4 regions of the Hominiventricola aquisgranensis genome follow, and region 1 is predicted to be linked to each of the others. Evidence: riboswitches for the same ligand, from Rfam matches in the RefSeq annotation. Region 1 holds a riboswitch; each other region holds the start of a gene.
The links. Region 1 has a riboswitch for cobalamin ahead of WMO62_RS01640 (ABC transporter substrate-binding protein). Riboswitches for the same ligand answer to the same signal wherever they lie in the genome.
Positions count from the first base shown of each region.

Region 2: it holds a riboswitch for cobalamin, as region 1 does, so the genes downstream of both, WMO62_RS12875 (sirohydrochlorin cobaltochelatase) here and WMO62_RS01640 (ABC transporter substrate-binding protein) in region 1, are expected to answer to the same signal.
Region 3: it holds a riboswitch for cobalamin, as region 1 does, so the genes downstream of both, WMO62_RS08380 (LysR family transcriptional regulator) here and WMO62_RS01640 (ABC transporter substrate-binding protein) in region 1, are expected to answer to the same signal.
Region 4: it holds a riboswitch for cobalamin, as region 1 does, so the genes downstream of both, WMO62_RS14545 (ABC transporter substrate-binding protein) here and WMO62_RS01640 (ABC transporter substrate-binding protein) in region 1, are expected to answer to the same signal.

Region 1 is NZ_JBBMFC010000002.1:124,584-128,461, reverse strand. It holds gene nikB (nickel ABC transporter permease) at 1-363, opposite strand, end outside; gene WMO62_RS01640 (ABC transporter substrate-binding protein) at 474-2,051, opposite strand; cobalamin riboswitch at 2,239-2,420, opposite strand; gene WMO62_RS01635 (LysR family transcriptional regulator) at 2,523-3,434, opposite strand; gene WMO62_RS01630 (class I SAM-dependent methyltransferase) at 3,431-3,878, opposite strand, start outside.
Region 2 is NZ_JBBMFC010000025.1:33,558-37,435, reverse strand. It holds gene WMO62_RS12880 (hypothetical protein) at 1-100, opposite strand, end outside; gene WMO62_RS12875 (sirohydrochlorin cobaltochelatase) at 116-1,354, opposite strand; cobalamin riboswitch at 1,507-1,688, opposite strand; gene WMO62_RS12870 (ABC-F family ATP-binding cassette domain-containing protein) at 1,857-3,731, shown strand; gene WMO62_RS12865 (stage V sporulation protein AB) at 3,732-3,878, opposite strand, start outside.
Region 3 is NZ_JBBMFC010000013.1:1,640-5,517, forward strand. It holds gene feoB (ferrous iron transport protein B) at 1-1,310, shown strand, start outside; gene WMO62_RS08370 (FeoB-associated Cys-rich membrane protein) at 1,314-1,460, shown strand; gene WMO62_RS08375 (Fur family transcriptional regulator) at 1,433-1,864, shown strand; cobalamin riboswitch at 1,990-2,168, shown strand; gene WMO62_RS08380 (LysR family transcriptional regulator) at 2,318-3,229, shown strand; gene WMO62_RS08385 (DUF3793 family protein) at 3,354-3,878, shown strand, end outside.
Region 4 is NZ_JBBMFC010000039.1:2,058-5,935, forward strand. It holds gene WMO62_RS14540 (iron chelate uptake ABC transporter family permease subunit) at 1-252, opposite strand, end outside; gene WMO62_RS14545 (ABC transporter substrate-binding protein) at 318-1,403, opposite strand; cobalamin riboswitch at 1,544-1,750, opposite strand; gene WMO62_RS14550 (SulP family inorganic anion transporter) at 1,887-3,530, shown strand; gene WMO62_RS14555 (aminotransferase class IV) at 3,790-3,878, shown strand, end outside.

The sequences.
Region 1 (3,878 bases):
GCCAAGCGGTACCGCCATGATCAGCATCAGGATCAATGACATGAGTGTCAGTTTCAGAGTCGGAAGGACACGAGCTGCCAGAAGCTCTACAACCGGCTTGTTCAGACTGTAGGATTTTCCAAAATTACCATGAAGACAGTTAAACAGCCAGCGGAAATATTGGGTGAAAAAAGGATCGTTCAGACCCATCTCGTCTCTGGTCTGCTGTACCAGTTCTTCCGTTGGCATGACACCGGTAGCGGAGAACATGTTACGGACCGGATCACCGGGAGACAGATACGTAAGTAAAAATGTTACAAAACTGATACCGACCAGCACAATCACAATCTGCATGATTCGTCGAAGAATCTGTTTCTTATTCAAAATGCTTGCTCCTTTCTTTCGCAATGGGACATACGCATAAAATCTCATGCGCGGAAATACCCCCACCCTGACCGCCGGTAAGGGCGCGGATGGGGGTAATCATTGTCTGTTTACTGAGCCGGGGTGATCTCGGTGGTCAGCCAGTAGTAATCTGCCGTATGGATATGTGCATTTCCTACATTCTTGGAATAGATCATAGATGAGTTGTAATAACCGTCGATCAGAACAGCTGCATCATCTACCAGGATCTGCTGCATCTGGAAGATCAGATCTGCACGCTTGTCCTCGTCCATCTCGCTCTTCAGCTGCTCAAACAGCTCATCATACTCCGGATTGGAATATCCGCAGTAAGTAGTATCAGTTGCCCAGTTTGCCATGTAAGCATACGGGTCACCGGTACCTACAGTGATCCAGTTATTGTTATTGAAATCATAATCTCCGGCAGCAAGTTTGCTCCACTGGTCATCAGAGCTGCCGTAGTCTGCGGTGCAACCAATACCGATCTCTGCCAGATACTGAATATGTGCATTGGAGAAATCGTTCAGCAGACGGTTCTCATAGGAAACGTAATGCAGATTGATGTTCTGTCCGTCGATCTCACGGATTCCATCCCCGTCAGTGTCTACGATACCAGCATCATCAAGGAGCTTTTTCGCGCCTTCCGGATCATAAGTATACGGATTGTTCAGTTTGTCATATCCGTAGCTTAATGTAGACGGCAGTACGGAGAATCCCGGAGTATACAGTCCTCCGATAGTTTTGGAATTGCAGATGGTATCATAATCAATTCCCATGAGGATTGCCTGACGCAGGGTTTTGTTGCCCAGAATACCGTCAAAGTTCATCCAGCTGAATCCACAACGCACACCAGAAGCGATATCTACGGTGAAATCTGGATTATCCTTGAAATCCTGAATATCAGATACGTTAGTAATATTCTCTACCAGGTCTACCTGACCACTCTGCAGTGCCATGGTCTTTGCAGAAGCATCACCCATATACATCAGTTTTACTTCGTCATACGGAACTTCCTCACGGTAGTTCGGGTTTGCAACCAAGTCATATCCTACACCAACACCGTTGAATTTATCGATCATGTACGGGCCGGTTCCGATGATGCCGTTATCAAAGTTCTCGATATCAGCCACATCGATGATCGCCATGGTCGGATGAGCCAGCTGTCCCGGAAGGTTTGCATACGGCTGGGTGGTCTGGATCGCCAGAGTATTGGCATCGTCATCAGCAGTAATGGTTGCCTCAAACTCCAGATATTTCTGTGGTTTTGCAGAACCGCTCGGTCCCATTTCTTTCAGATATTCAAAACACTCTTTTACCTTAGTTGGAGTCAGATCGCATCCATCTGAGAATTTGATTCCATCTTTCAGAGTGATAACCCACTCCGTATGCTCATCATTTACCGTATAGCTGTCTGCGAGCCACGGCTCTACTTCCATGCTGTCGTTGAATTTAAACAGACCCTCGGAAATACCATAACGCATAGCATTCCATCCGCCGTTCTCATCGGTCACACTGTTTACAATACCATCGGTGTACATCTGACATCCGAAAGTCAGTACTTTTTTTCCACTGTTATCTGCTGATGCAGAGCTGTCGCTTCCTTTTGCACCGCAGCCGGTCAGCAAAAGAATTGCTGCCAGGGTCAAACTGATACATTTCTTATTCTTCATATTTTGTCCTTTCTCGTCCATTCTTCTGTCAGCGCATTGAGATCCATCAGAGCAAAACACTTGTCCTCCCATCATAAAACACACAAGAAAAGCCGGATCTACATCCGACTTTCTCCCACTCTGAATAAGCGCATATTATGCGCACTAATCCTCTGTTAAGTAAGATTTCCCTGTCTTCCGCAAGAACTCTCTCTGATCAAAATAAGCAGGTCTCCTGACTTAAGCATCAAACATCCACAGCGCCTTCCCAAGATCTTCTCAGTGGCATATTCCTGTGGACTAGCTATCACAGTGACGGAATCGTTCCGGACTTTCACCGGATTCCCTTTTCATCGAAGCTTCCTTCGAACTTATTTTTATGGCTTAATTGCCAACCATATGAACATTATGTATTATTTTCTCATCTATTACATTTTTTGTCAATACAGAAGCATTCCTTGATAGATATATTTGTATTCCTTTTTGTTATATCTATTCTTGCAACCGCTGCTTCACATAGGAAAGATAGTGTTCTGCCCACCCTCCTGGCTGTTCCCCTTGTCGTGTCACACATCCAAAGAGAATCGGTTGTTCCTCTCCGTACAAAGAATATCCCGGATATCCCTGGGATTCCTTTTCCCTGCTTAGATAACCTCCACTGACATTTCCAAGGTCGGTCTTTTGCAGCAGTTCGTTCATCACATAATCGCTGTTGGTGATCACAGAGATCTTCATATCTGATACCGGACTTTCTTCCGTATTGCCCATCAGATTACGTCCCAGCGTATATTCATCTTCATAACACTGCACCAGACGCACCTGGTTTTTCGGAATCTCTTCGATACTCTTCCTTCCAGCCAGCGGATGCTCTTTCCCAAAATAGAGATATGCCTTCGTCCGCTTCAGTTCCTGAAATTCCAGCTTTCCACACTCCAGTCGATATTGGAAGGACGGCATCTGTTCTTCCGATACATACACAAATCCAATGTCATCTTTGCCAGACTGACACCGATCCAATATTTCTTCTATACCCGCTGTCATCACATGATAGCACACATCTTCCTGACTGTGTTCCTGATAAAATGCGGCAAAGCACGCTGCCATCCAGGAACTTGGATTCCAGGATGCCAGCAGTTCTTCTCCTTTGTCCATTCTTGCAAAAGAAACCAGCTGCTCCACCTGTTCCACAGCTTTGCTGGCATATTCATAAATCCTGCGGCCTCTTGACGTCAGCACAATTCCACGGCTCTGACGAATAAATAATGAAAAACCCAGCTCCTGCTCAAGCGTACGGATCACTTTGCTTACATTAGGCTGGGTCGTATAAAGTGCCTCTGCGGCACGGCTGAAGGAACCAAGCCGTGCGCAGACCACAAGATATTCAAGCTGTTTTGTTTCGATCAAGATACAAGCCCCTCCAGTGTACGTTTCATATGGTTTGCCTTTATATGTTTTTCCGCATGGATCAGAAACATCGGCGTGGACGCATAGTTCACTTTCTCTGTCTGATCCCACACACGCTCCCATACATGCTCATCCGCATAAGCCTGTCCGTCATTGACATTTTTGAGGACTTCAAGATCCCATGCCGGTCTCATGGTACGGCTCATGGGAATCTGCCTTGCGATTTCTTCCATGGCATCAATATCTGTACAGGTATAATGATCCTCCATAGACATGTTTTCTACACGCCTCCGGTCTTCTTCATACTCCCGTCTCTTCTCCTCATCAAACAGATGATGATACCAGTTGGCATCAAAGTTCAGTAGACGTCCACCTTCTTTGAGCACACGCATCCACTCAGCATACGCCTGTTCCGGACATTCCAGATTCCAGGTCAGATTTCTG
Region 2 (3,878 bases), on a different contig from region 1:
GTGCAGGCGCCTCGGTCTGTGCGTCTTTGCTTCCACATCCTGTCATGATGGCACAGCTCAATGCTGCCACCCCCAGCAATGTAACGATCTTTCTTTTCATGTTCTGTCTCTTCCTTTACTTTCCGATGACAGCTGCGGTGTGTGCTACATAGAGATCCTGAACAGCCGGGATCTCACCAAGACCAGCGATCTGAGTATCTACGCTGTCAAAGCTTCCAGAAGCCTTGAACTGGCTTAACCAGGAATCAGCATCCTCACCTGCCATGTCGTTATTTGCATGATCTCCAGCCACTACCATCAGCGGACGAAGAACAACTTTCTTGTAACCTGCATCAGCAACTGCTTTGATCACGTTCTCACATGCAGTCTCTTCCGGCTCGCCCTCTACGGTTCCGATGAATACGTTCTTGTATCCAAGCTCGTCCATCTGTGCCTGCATCTGGCTGTAGGAAACTTTTGCGGTATGGGAAGTACCATGTCCCATGAATACAAATGCGGTTCCGTCCTCTGCTGCAGCATCTGTACTGTCATATCCAGCAGTCTTAACTGCCTCAGCGGTGATTGCTTCTGCAACTGCCTTCTTATCCTCATTTACAGCAGAAGCGTCTGCTCCAACCTCACCAAGCAGCGGCTCAGCGATCTTAACAGACTCAAATTTATCCTCGTAGTTTGCAACTGCCTCACAAAGCTCATCGTACTCAGCACCATGCATCAGATGGGTCGGCTGTACAACCAGGTTCTTAACACCATTATCTACAGCTCTCTCAAGTGCCTGATCCATGTTGTCAATGTGCTCATCATCACGAGCCTGGATATGGTTGATAATGATCTGTGCGGTAAATGCACGTCTTACAGACCAGTCCGGATTAGCCTCTGCAAGAGCATCCTCGATGCCTTTGATATCAGCTACACGGCTGTCGTTGAAAGAAGTACCAAAGCTTACTACCAGAAGCTCGTTCTCTCCGATCTCATCCTGGTTACGCGGATCATCCTTGGAAGCATCTCCGGTGTCGCGTCCGAAGTAATCCGGATCAGCTTCTTCACCTTCAACCAGCTCTTTCTGAGCATCAGTCAGAGCATCCCATGCCTCTTTTGCTGCTTTACAATCCTCATCGGTAGTCTCAGTTCTTTCCTGAACGTAGATCTTATCGATCAGAGCTGCAACCTCGTCTGCTGCTGCCTGGTCAGCATCTGCATCTTCTGCTGCATCCTCAGCCGGAGCTTCTGTTGTCTCCTCAGTGGTCTCTTCGGTAGTCTCTGCCGGAGCTTCTGTTGTTGTCTTACTTCCGCAGCCTGCAACTAATGTTGCGGTCATAGCTGCTGCACAAAGAACTGCTACAACTTTCTTCTTCATGTTTTTTCTCTCCCTTAAAGAAATATTTTGCAATGATACTGAAGCCGCTAAATAAAAGGGATGCGAAAAAGACAAAAACCAACATGCGTGCGCAGTCGGTTTATCGAAATCTATCTTTCGGTACAACCAAACCTCGTGATCTGGAATATGTATTTCCCGTACCACAGCTGGCAGGTCTCCTGACTCGCAGTTCCACATAGTCTGTCTGCCTTCCCAAGTCTCCTCAGTGGCATCATCGACAACTACTCGCTGCATACAGTGACGAGATCGCACAGGCCTCTCACCTGTTTCCCTATTCTCCGCAAAATGCGGCACCAACTGTTTCTTATTTAGTTTTCAGAACTCATTACGTGTGTAAGTATAACACTGTCTGCTCCATAGGGCAAGTGTTAAAAGAAATATTATGAAACTTTCCAGGGAGCATTTACCCTTTTCTGCTGCCTTGCAATGTGCTTTGATCTTTGATATAGTTAGGAATCATATTTTACCGTGAGGAGCACCCATGTTATTACAGATTCAGGACGGCACGCTCAGCATTGGAGCACAGACTGTCCTTGCACATTTTGATTTTGAGATCCGTGGAAATGAGAAGATTGCCATCGTGGGCAGAAATGGCTGTGGAAAGACAACACTCCTTCGACTTCTGGCGGGAGAACTCTCCCTTGACCGTGATGATCATTCCAAGGCACAGGGAATCCTTACTTCTCGATCCCTGACCACCGGCCTGCTCTGTCAGCAGGCTTTTTCTGACACCACCATTACCGTGGAGGAAGAACTTCTCAAATCCTGTCCATGTCCTGACAAATGGGATCGGGAACGTTTCACCTGGGAACAGGAATATGACCGTCTCTTCACTGGTTTCGGATTTTCCAAAGAAGATAAAAGGAAAAGGCTGTCGCAGTTCTCTGGCGGCGAGCAGACGAAGATTGCCCTGATCCGTCTTCTTCTTGCCCATCCTGATATTCTGCTGCTGGATGAACCTACCAACCATCTGGACATGGAAACAACCGAATGGTTAGAAGAGTATCTGCGTCAATATGCCGGTGCCGTGGTCATGGTCTCTCATGACCGGTTCTTTCTGGACCGGACGGCTGATACGGTCTGTGAATTCCGGCAGCAGAAACTGATCCGCTATGCCGGCAACTATACTTCTTATAAAGAACAAAAATCCAGAGACCTGGCAATTCAGGAACGGTCTTACCGTCACCAGCAGGAAGAGATCGAACGGCTGGAGGAACTGATCGAACGATTCAAGAACAAGCCTAAAAAAGCGGCATTTGCCAGATCCAGAAAAAAGATCCTGGAGCGAATGCCAAAGATAGAAAAACCTCCAGTGGAAGATTATCACATATTCACCGGCGCACTGGAACCATCCGTGCGCAGTGCCAAGTGGGTATTGGAGGCAGAACATTTACAGATTGGTTATGACAAGACACTGCTGGAACTGTCTCTTCGGATCCGCCGAGGTCAGAAGCTCGGTATCATCGGTCCCAACGGAGCCGGAAAATCCACGTTTCTGAAGACCGCAGCAGGACTGATCCCACCTGTCAAGGGAACTCTGACCCTTGGCCAACAGGTGCTGATGGGCTATTTTGACCAGCAGACCGCAGCTCTGCAGTCAGATCTGACCGTGGTGGAACATTTTCATGAACAGTTCCCGTCCCTGACAGACAAGGAAGTACGCCAGACTCTTGGCGCCTTCTTATTCACAGGGAAGGATACAGCGAAGAAGGTCTCTTCCTTGTCCGGCGGTGAAAAATCCCGTCTGGTCCTGGCAGAGCTCTTCAAAAGCTGTCCCAACTTCTTTGTGCTGGATGAGCCCACCAACCACATGGACATTCCTGCCAAAGAGACGCTGGAGTCTGCATTTCGTGCTTACACAGGCACCTTATTGTTCGTCTCCCATGACCGGTATTTTATCCGTCAGGTGGCAGAATCCCTGCTGATCTTTGATGACCAGTCCGTATTCTATTATCCGTTTGGATATGAACATTATCTGGCTCATCGAAACCAGGGTTCAGGCGAAGAGCTGGCAGCCAGTCTCCGGGCAGAAGAACAGGCATTGTTAAGCGGACTTCAAAGTGTCCCCATGCCGGAGCGCCATCGCCTCAGAGAGTACAGTACTGAGCAGTCATACGAAGACTGGCAGCTCAGACTTCTGACAGAACCCATGGAGCAGACCCGTATGGAACTGGAGCAGTTCTGGAATGCCAGAGATGAGATCCAAGAATGGACAGATCCCGCTTATGCTGAAGATTGCCTCCTCAAAGAGACAACCCTTACCGATGCTTATACAAAGTGCTGTCTTGCCTGGTACGACAAGTGGGCAGAATTTCATCCCGAGCCGGACAAAGAGACCTGGCTGCTCCCATCTTAACTACCATCCATAACCGAAATACGCATGCATCCATGCCCCGGCTGCTCTTCCAAGTGCCATGCTCAAGATCAGCCAGGGCATACCTGTCTTCAGGCGGATCCTTCTGCTGAACACCGGCACTGCATCCACGATCTCCGTCAGTGCCAT
Region 3 (3,878 bases), on a different contig from region 1:
GTATCTTTGCTCTTCCGATTTTTGCAGTGATCATGTGGCTGGTATATTATGTGTCTGTAACGACGGTTGGTACTTTTGTAACAGATTGGACCAATGATGTGCTGTTTGGAGAGATCGTACCTCCTGCAGTAGAAGGATTCCTGACCAGCGTTGGTTGTGCTGGATGGCTGCAGAGTCTGATCCTTGATGGTATTGTTGCCGGTGTCGGAGCTGTCCTTGGATTCGTACCGCAGATGCTGGTACTGTTCATCTTCCTGGCTATCCTTGAGGACTGTGGCTACATGGCTCGTGTTGCATTTATCATGGACCGTATCTTCCGTAAATTCGGTCTGTCCGGTAAATCCTTCATTCCGATGCTGATCGGTACAGGATGCGGCGTTCCTGGTGTTATGGCTTCCAGAACTATCGAGAACGAGCGTGACCGTCGTATGACCATCATGACGACAACATTTATTCCTTGTGGAGCTAAGCTTCCGATCATCGCTCTGTTCGCAGGTGCTATCTTTGGCGGTGCTCCGTGGGTTGCACCAAGTGCATATTTTGTTGGTATCGCAGCAATTATCTGCTCCGGTATCATCCTGAAGAAAACCAAGATGTTTGCTGGTGATCCGGCTCCGTTCGTTATGGAGCTTCCGGCTTATCATATGCCGACAGTTCTCAATGTATTGAGAAGTATGTGGGAGCGTGGATGGTCCTTTATTAAGAAAGCTGGTACGGTTATTCTTTTATCCACCATCTTTATCTGGTATACTTCTACTTATGGATTTGAGAACGGCACTTACTGTGCAGTAGAAGATTTTGCAGACAGCTTCCTTGGAACAATTGGTAATGCGATCTCCTGGATCTTCATTCCGCAGGGATTCGGCAATGCAAAAGCTACTGTAGCAGCAATTACCGGTCTGGTAGCAAAAGAGAACGTAGTAGGTACCTTCGGCGTTCTGTATGGATTAGAGGAAGTTGCTGAGGATGGTGCAGAGTTCTGGGGCAGTATTGCCAAGGATTATACCGCAGTTGCAGCATATGCATATCTGGTATTTAACTTGCTGTGTGCACCATGCTTCGCAGCAATCGGAGCTATCAAGAGAGAGATGAACAATGCAAAATGGACCTGGTTTGCAATTGGATATCAGTGTCTGCTTGCTTACTGCGTATCTCTGGTGATCAATCAGGTTGGAAGTGCTATCTTCTATGGTGTATATACTCCATGGCTGATCGTTGCAATTGTACTGATCGTACTGTTCATCTGGCTGTTGGTTCGTCCGTATAAAGAAGCAACAACTCTGAATGTAAAAGTAAAGGCAAGGGCATAAAAAATGGGAACACTGGTTGTAGGACTTGTTGTACTGGCAATAGTTGTAGCAGCTGCACGCAGTATCTGGAAAGATAAGAAAAATGGAAAGAGCTGTGGAAGCTGCGGAGGAGGATGCGGAGGATGCTCCAAGTGCAAGACGAAAAACTGATTCGGACTACACGTGAAAAGGATATGATCCTGGAGAAATTTCGGAACCGTGGCATGCGGATCACGAAGCAGCGCAGGCTGATTCTTGACATTGTATTTGAACAGGACTGCACCAGCTGCAAAGAAATTTATTATCAGGCTTCTAAACGTGATAAGAATATTGGAATTGCAACGGTATACCGGATGGTAAATGCTCTGACAGAGCTTGGCGTATTTCAGACGAATGTTCCATATCGTCTGACCGGGAGATCTGCGCAGGATCCGATCAATGGCTGCCGTGTGATTCTGAAAAATCATCATGAAGTAGATTTTGATGCTGAGGAATGGAACCGGATACTGACTTATGCATTGCGCCAGAAGGGCTATCATAATGTACAGGACATAGACCAGGTGATTCTGAAATAAATAATGCGCAAAGAGAGACTATGGGTGATCCATAGTCTCTTTTTTACACAAAGACAGGAAAAAAAGGTGGACAATCCGGAGAAACTTCTATATAGTTGAAATAAAGAAAACGACGGAATTCATGATAGATTCCGGGTACTGCAAGTTCCGAAAGGATTTATAGAGAAACCGGTGTGAATCCGGTGCGGTCCCGCCACTGTGACAGGGAGCCGTTATAGATGATCCACTGGACCGGAGAGGTCTGGGAAGGACTGTAATGGTTGTGAACTGGAGTCAGGAGAACTGCTTGCAGGGAATAAGTGCTTCTTACGGCAGATAAGAACTCTTACATAGACATATCAATAAACGAGAGCAGCCATCCTGCATCTCGTCTTTGTCCGTGTATAGAAAAGAGATCAGACCTGCGCGTATGCGCAGGTTTTTATTGTATAACGTGGAGAACGGGGGAAAAATATGGATATTAAGCAGCTTCAGTATCTGGTTGTCAGCATTGACAATGGAAGTTTCAAGAAGGCGTCAGAGCTCTTATATACAACGCAGCCGCATATCAGCAAAACGATCAAATCTCTGGAGGTAGAGCTTGGCATGCAGCTTCTCAAGCGAAACGCAAGAGGTGTGGAAGCTACAGAAGAGGGACGCAAGGTATACGAATATGCCTGCAGGATCCTGGTAGATTCCGGCAAGATCCAGCATGTGCGGGAAGAAAAGGATATCCGGATGCTGAAGATTGCAGTGACACCGGATGATGAGCTGAATCATCTGTTTCGGACATTTTATGCACAGGAAGTAAAAGAAGGACTTCATGTGGAATATATGGAGCGTAATGCAGAAGAACTCCTGCGCATGGTCCATCACCATCGAGTGGACATCGGATTCCTTCTGGTGGATCAGAATCAGAAGACGGCACTTCTGCAGATGCTGGCGCACAAGCGGCTGGAATTTACGGAGATCGGGAAACGTTCGCCTGTATTACTGGCAGGACCGGAGAGCCCGTTATATGGGGCAGAGTCGGTGAGCAACAAAGAACTGCGGGAGATCAAACTGATTCAGATGGATGCAGACCAGGATATGTTTTCGATTCAACTGGTGCATGGGAAGGAAGACTATCAGTATCACAGAACTCATGGAAAGACATTGATGACTAATAGCAGGGATGTGCTGCTTGAGTTAGTCAGCAAAACTGATCTGTGCAGCATTTCTGTCTGTGGAGACAGCCGGCAGGAGACGGACAGACGAATCCGGCAGATTCCTATCAAAGGAGAGAAGGATCGGATCGTACTTGGATATGTGAAGCGAAAAAGGGATGAATTAACAGCAGAAGCAGAGAAATTTCTTGCATATATCTGTGAAAATCTGGGAAACTAAATCATGGCAGCTATGTAGTTGATAAAATCTATCAGCTGCATGGTTGCTTTTTTTAATGGAATCTGATACTATAAGTTAGCGGCAACTAATTAGAATAAACTAACCAAAGGGATCGGAGGAAGAGATGATAGAGACAATGATTGGAAACAGTATTGCGAATCAGTGTTCGCCGGTTCTTATGGATGTGAAGCCATCCAATCTTCTGATTCTTACAAGAGAGGAAGAAGAGCGGTTTCTGGAGATGGAAGACATTCCTGGAATATGGGGGATCTGTCTCCATCGGGGAGAACAGAAAAGTATCTGGCTTCTGTACCGGAAGGACAGACTGGAAGCATTGCTTCTCTGGCCGGGGACAGCAGAATTTCTGAAATCCTATGGGTATCAGACAGAAGAGAGTACACTTGACCAGATGCTTGCAAGGCTGGCGGAACGGTTTACGGAATACAAAGAAGGAAGAGCTGAATTTCCTCATGAGATGGGTGCATTTCTTGGATATCCGTTAAGTGATGTGAAAGGATTCATTGAGCATGAAGGAAAAGATTTCCTCTGCTCTGGCTACTGGAAGGTATACAGTGATGAGACAGGAGCCAAAAAGACATTTCAGCTCTATCAGGCAGTTCGGAACATGGTACTGCAGATGCTGAGCGCA
Region 4 (3,878 bases), on a different contig from region 1:
GCCCACGATAAATGCCATGAGTACCCGGGGAAAACGGATGTTCCAGATGATATTTTCGGTCTTTCCTTCCCAGGCAATCTGGAAGATGTCTTTCCCGGACATTTTATTGACCAGGATCTTACCGATATCGGAAGCTGACACATTGACAGCACCTATGGTGGTAGAGATGGTTACTGCGATCACAATCAGTGTCATCACCAGTGCCAGCGTCAGCCAGAAACGGCCTTTTCCTGAGTTTCCTGTTCCTTTCATATATTCCTCCTACTGCAATAAAGAAGGGGAGCTTTTACACTCCCCTGTCAGTTTTCCAGATGTTCTTAGAATTTGTCCGGATATAACTGCTCTGCGATTGCTTTTACAGCGACTGCACTTCCGGCACTTCCCTGCATATCACTGCAGCATACGGAGAAGATTTTGCCTTCTTTGACAGCGCGCAGATTCTTGGTGAACTCGTTGGTCTCCAGGAATTCCTTTTTATCTGCCACATCACCTCCGGTGTACTCGAGAATCAGAATTACATCCGGATCACGCTCCACAACCTCTTCCCAAGACGGAGTTGCCCAGCCAGCCTCGATATCATCGAAGATGGAGATTCCGCCAGCCAGTTTGATAATGTCGCCCGGCATACCCTGGCATGCGGTAAACGGAGCATCTTCACCAGAGTCATAAGCGAATACAGTGACCGGATTTTCATAAGCTTCATCACCCAAAGTGTCTTTTACTTTCTGCAGAGTATCTTTCATAGTCTGTACTTTTTCAGCAGCTACATCCTGTACCTGGAAAATAGCACCAAGGGTCTCATAATCTTTGTACAGATCCTCAAAGGTTGCTTTGTCGGAGCACACATATGGGAAATAAGTTGCGATACCGTTCTGGTCGCAGAATTCTTTACTGAAGTTTTTGTCTGAAAATACAGAGTCCCAGCCAATCAGAAAATCACATCCGGTTGACAGCAGCTCTTCCTTGGACATATTGGAAAGACCTTTACCCGGTTCCAGAAGCTGTGGAACTTTGTCGCGTGCCGGATACTGGGATACAGTACTCCAGCAGCTTCCTTTTGTGTAGCCAGCCATCTGGTCCTCCAGTCCCAGATCAAAGAAGAAGTCAGCCATCTGATCACCGGAAGCAACGACTTCGGATGGTTTCTTAGTGAAAGTGTATTCAACATTTTCGCCAAGACCGGAACGCTCCAGATTCAGAGTAATGGTGACCGGCTCATAGTCGCTGTCTGCATCGGCAGTTTCAGAAGCCTCAGATGCATCTGTACTCTCCGTTTCGTTGGTAGTCTCTTCTGTTGTTTTGTCAGTAGTGGCTGTGGTATCAGCGGATGTGGAACCACACCCGGCCAGCATACCTGCTGCAAGACAGGTAGTTAACAATACGCTTACTGTTCTCTTTTTCATAAGATTTCCTCCATTAATATGTAGTTTGTAATCAGCCCATAAAAAAAGCATCATCTGAACTCTATGGATCAGATGATGCACCCGTTTTCGGCATCTGGACGCACTGCGCCCTATATCTTTCGCAAGTGTCATGGACCGTGACAGCAAAAGAAAAATAAGCAGGTCTTCTGGCTTGCGCGGGTTTTGTCTGTTTTCTCTCTTCCCATCCATGTTTTGAGAAAAGACAGTGAAAGAAAACAACCCTGTATCGTGCGCTTACAGCGGCGGCACCGCATGGGACTCACACCCATTTCCCTTTTCACCGACTCAATCGAAGATTAGTCGACACTTATTCTGTTAAATATATAACATAGTCATATTTGAGTGTCAAGAGTGTATTGATTATAAATGATAATTCATCATTGAAAAATCTCTTTCTTGTGATATACTGGAAAAGTTGTGTTTGACAACCGAGGATATCCAACTAGAAAGGATTTTTAACTGATGAGTTCTTTGAAACCAATGTTACTAACATGTATGAAAACGTATAGCCGGGAACAGTTTGTCAAAGATGTGACGGCTGGAATTATTGTGGCGATCATTGCCCTTCCGTTGTCCATTGCGCTGGCACTGGCATCAGGCGTCGGTCCGGAGGCAGGTATTTTCACCGCAATTGTTGCGGGATTTGTGATCTCTGCACTTGGTGGCAGCAGCGTACAGATTGCAGGACCGACAGCTGCATTTGCGACGATCGTAGCTGGTATTGTGGCGAAAAATGGTCTGGATGGACTGGTGATCGCGACGATCCTGGCAGGAATCTTTCTGATTCTGATGGGACTGTGCCATTTTGGTACACTGATCCGTTTTATTCCGTACACCATCACCACCGGATTTACAGCTGGAATTGCTGTGACCATCGTGATCGGTCAGCTCAAAGATTTCTTTGGCGTGACTTATCCGGACGGAGTAAAACCCATTGAGACCATGGAAAAGCTTCACGCTTTTGTTGAAAATTGTGGCACTGTCAATCTGTCTGCAGTGATCGTTGGCGTGGTAAGTCTTGCAATCCTGATTATTTCTCCTTATATTTTCAAAAAGATTCCGGGTTCTCTGCTGGCTGTGGTCGCAGGAATCCTGATGGTAAAATTCCTTCCGTTGAAGGCTTCTACCATCGGAGATCTGTATTCTATCAGCAATGCACTGCCAGGTTTCCACCTTCCGGCACTGAGCCTTGCAGCTGTGGAGGATGCAATTCCAAATGCATTTACCATTGCTGTGCTGGCAGCTATTGAGTCTCTGCTGTCCTGCGTGGTTGCAGACGGTATGATCAACGGGAAACATCGTTCAGACATGGAACTGGTAGCTCAGGGAGCAGGAAATATTGCCTCCGCCCTGTTCGGCGGAATCCCGGCCACAGGAGCCATCGCACGTACAGCAGCCAACATTAAAAATGGTGGACGTACTCCCATAGCTGGAATGGTGCATTCTATCACATTGGTACTGGTACTGGTAGTTCTGATGCCTTATGCGGGAATGATCCCCATGCCGACCATCGCTGCGATCCTGTTCGTGGTTGCTTACAATATGTGTCAGTGGAGACCGTTCACTCATCTGATCCAGACCGCACCGAAGAGTGATATTCTGGTGCTGCTGGTAACCTTCTTCCTGACCGTTGTATTTGATCTGGTAGTTGCTATTGAGATCGGTATGCTGTTGACCTGTCTGCTGTTCATGAAGCGCATGAGCGATGAGACGCACGTGGACAGCTGGACTTACGTGGACGATGATTCAGATGCAGTTAATGATCATATGCAGAAACTTGCGAAAGAGATCCGCGTCTATGAGATTACCGGACCGTTGTTCTTTGGAGCAGCCAATGCGATTGAACACATTGTAGTGAAAGATTTTACCAAATGTCTGGTGCTTCGTATGAGAAGTGTTCCTGCACTTGACAGTACTGCTATGAATGCTCTTCAGAATCTGGTGAAATATTGTGAAGCGAAAGGCATCACACCAATCTTTTCTCATGTGAATGAGCAGCCGATGCATGTGATGGAGAAGGCCGGATTTGTGGAGCTGGTTGGAAAAGACAATTTCTGCGCCAATATCTCAGATGCTCTGAAGCATGCGGAAGAATTGATCAAATAAAAGAAAATGTAAATATTTTTGAAAATATGACATAGAACTTAAAAATATTTATATAAAAAGCTGAAAATAAAAAATCATTCAGAAATATCTGAAAAACTTGCATTTCTTAAAGTCTGGATATATAATCATTGCAACAAATGAGTGAAATGCAAGCGTAACAAAGATGTTACTTGGCCTGGGGGCCGGGCAGCATCTTTTTTTGTTATAACGATGAGGAAAGAGACATCGCGCTTGCGCACCGGAGATGGAGGAATGTATGATGCAGACTTTAGGTTACTATGATGGAAAGTATGACGAAATCGACAAAATGGTGGTTCCTTTTGATGACCGTTCTCATTACTATGGTGA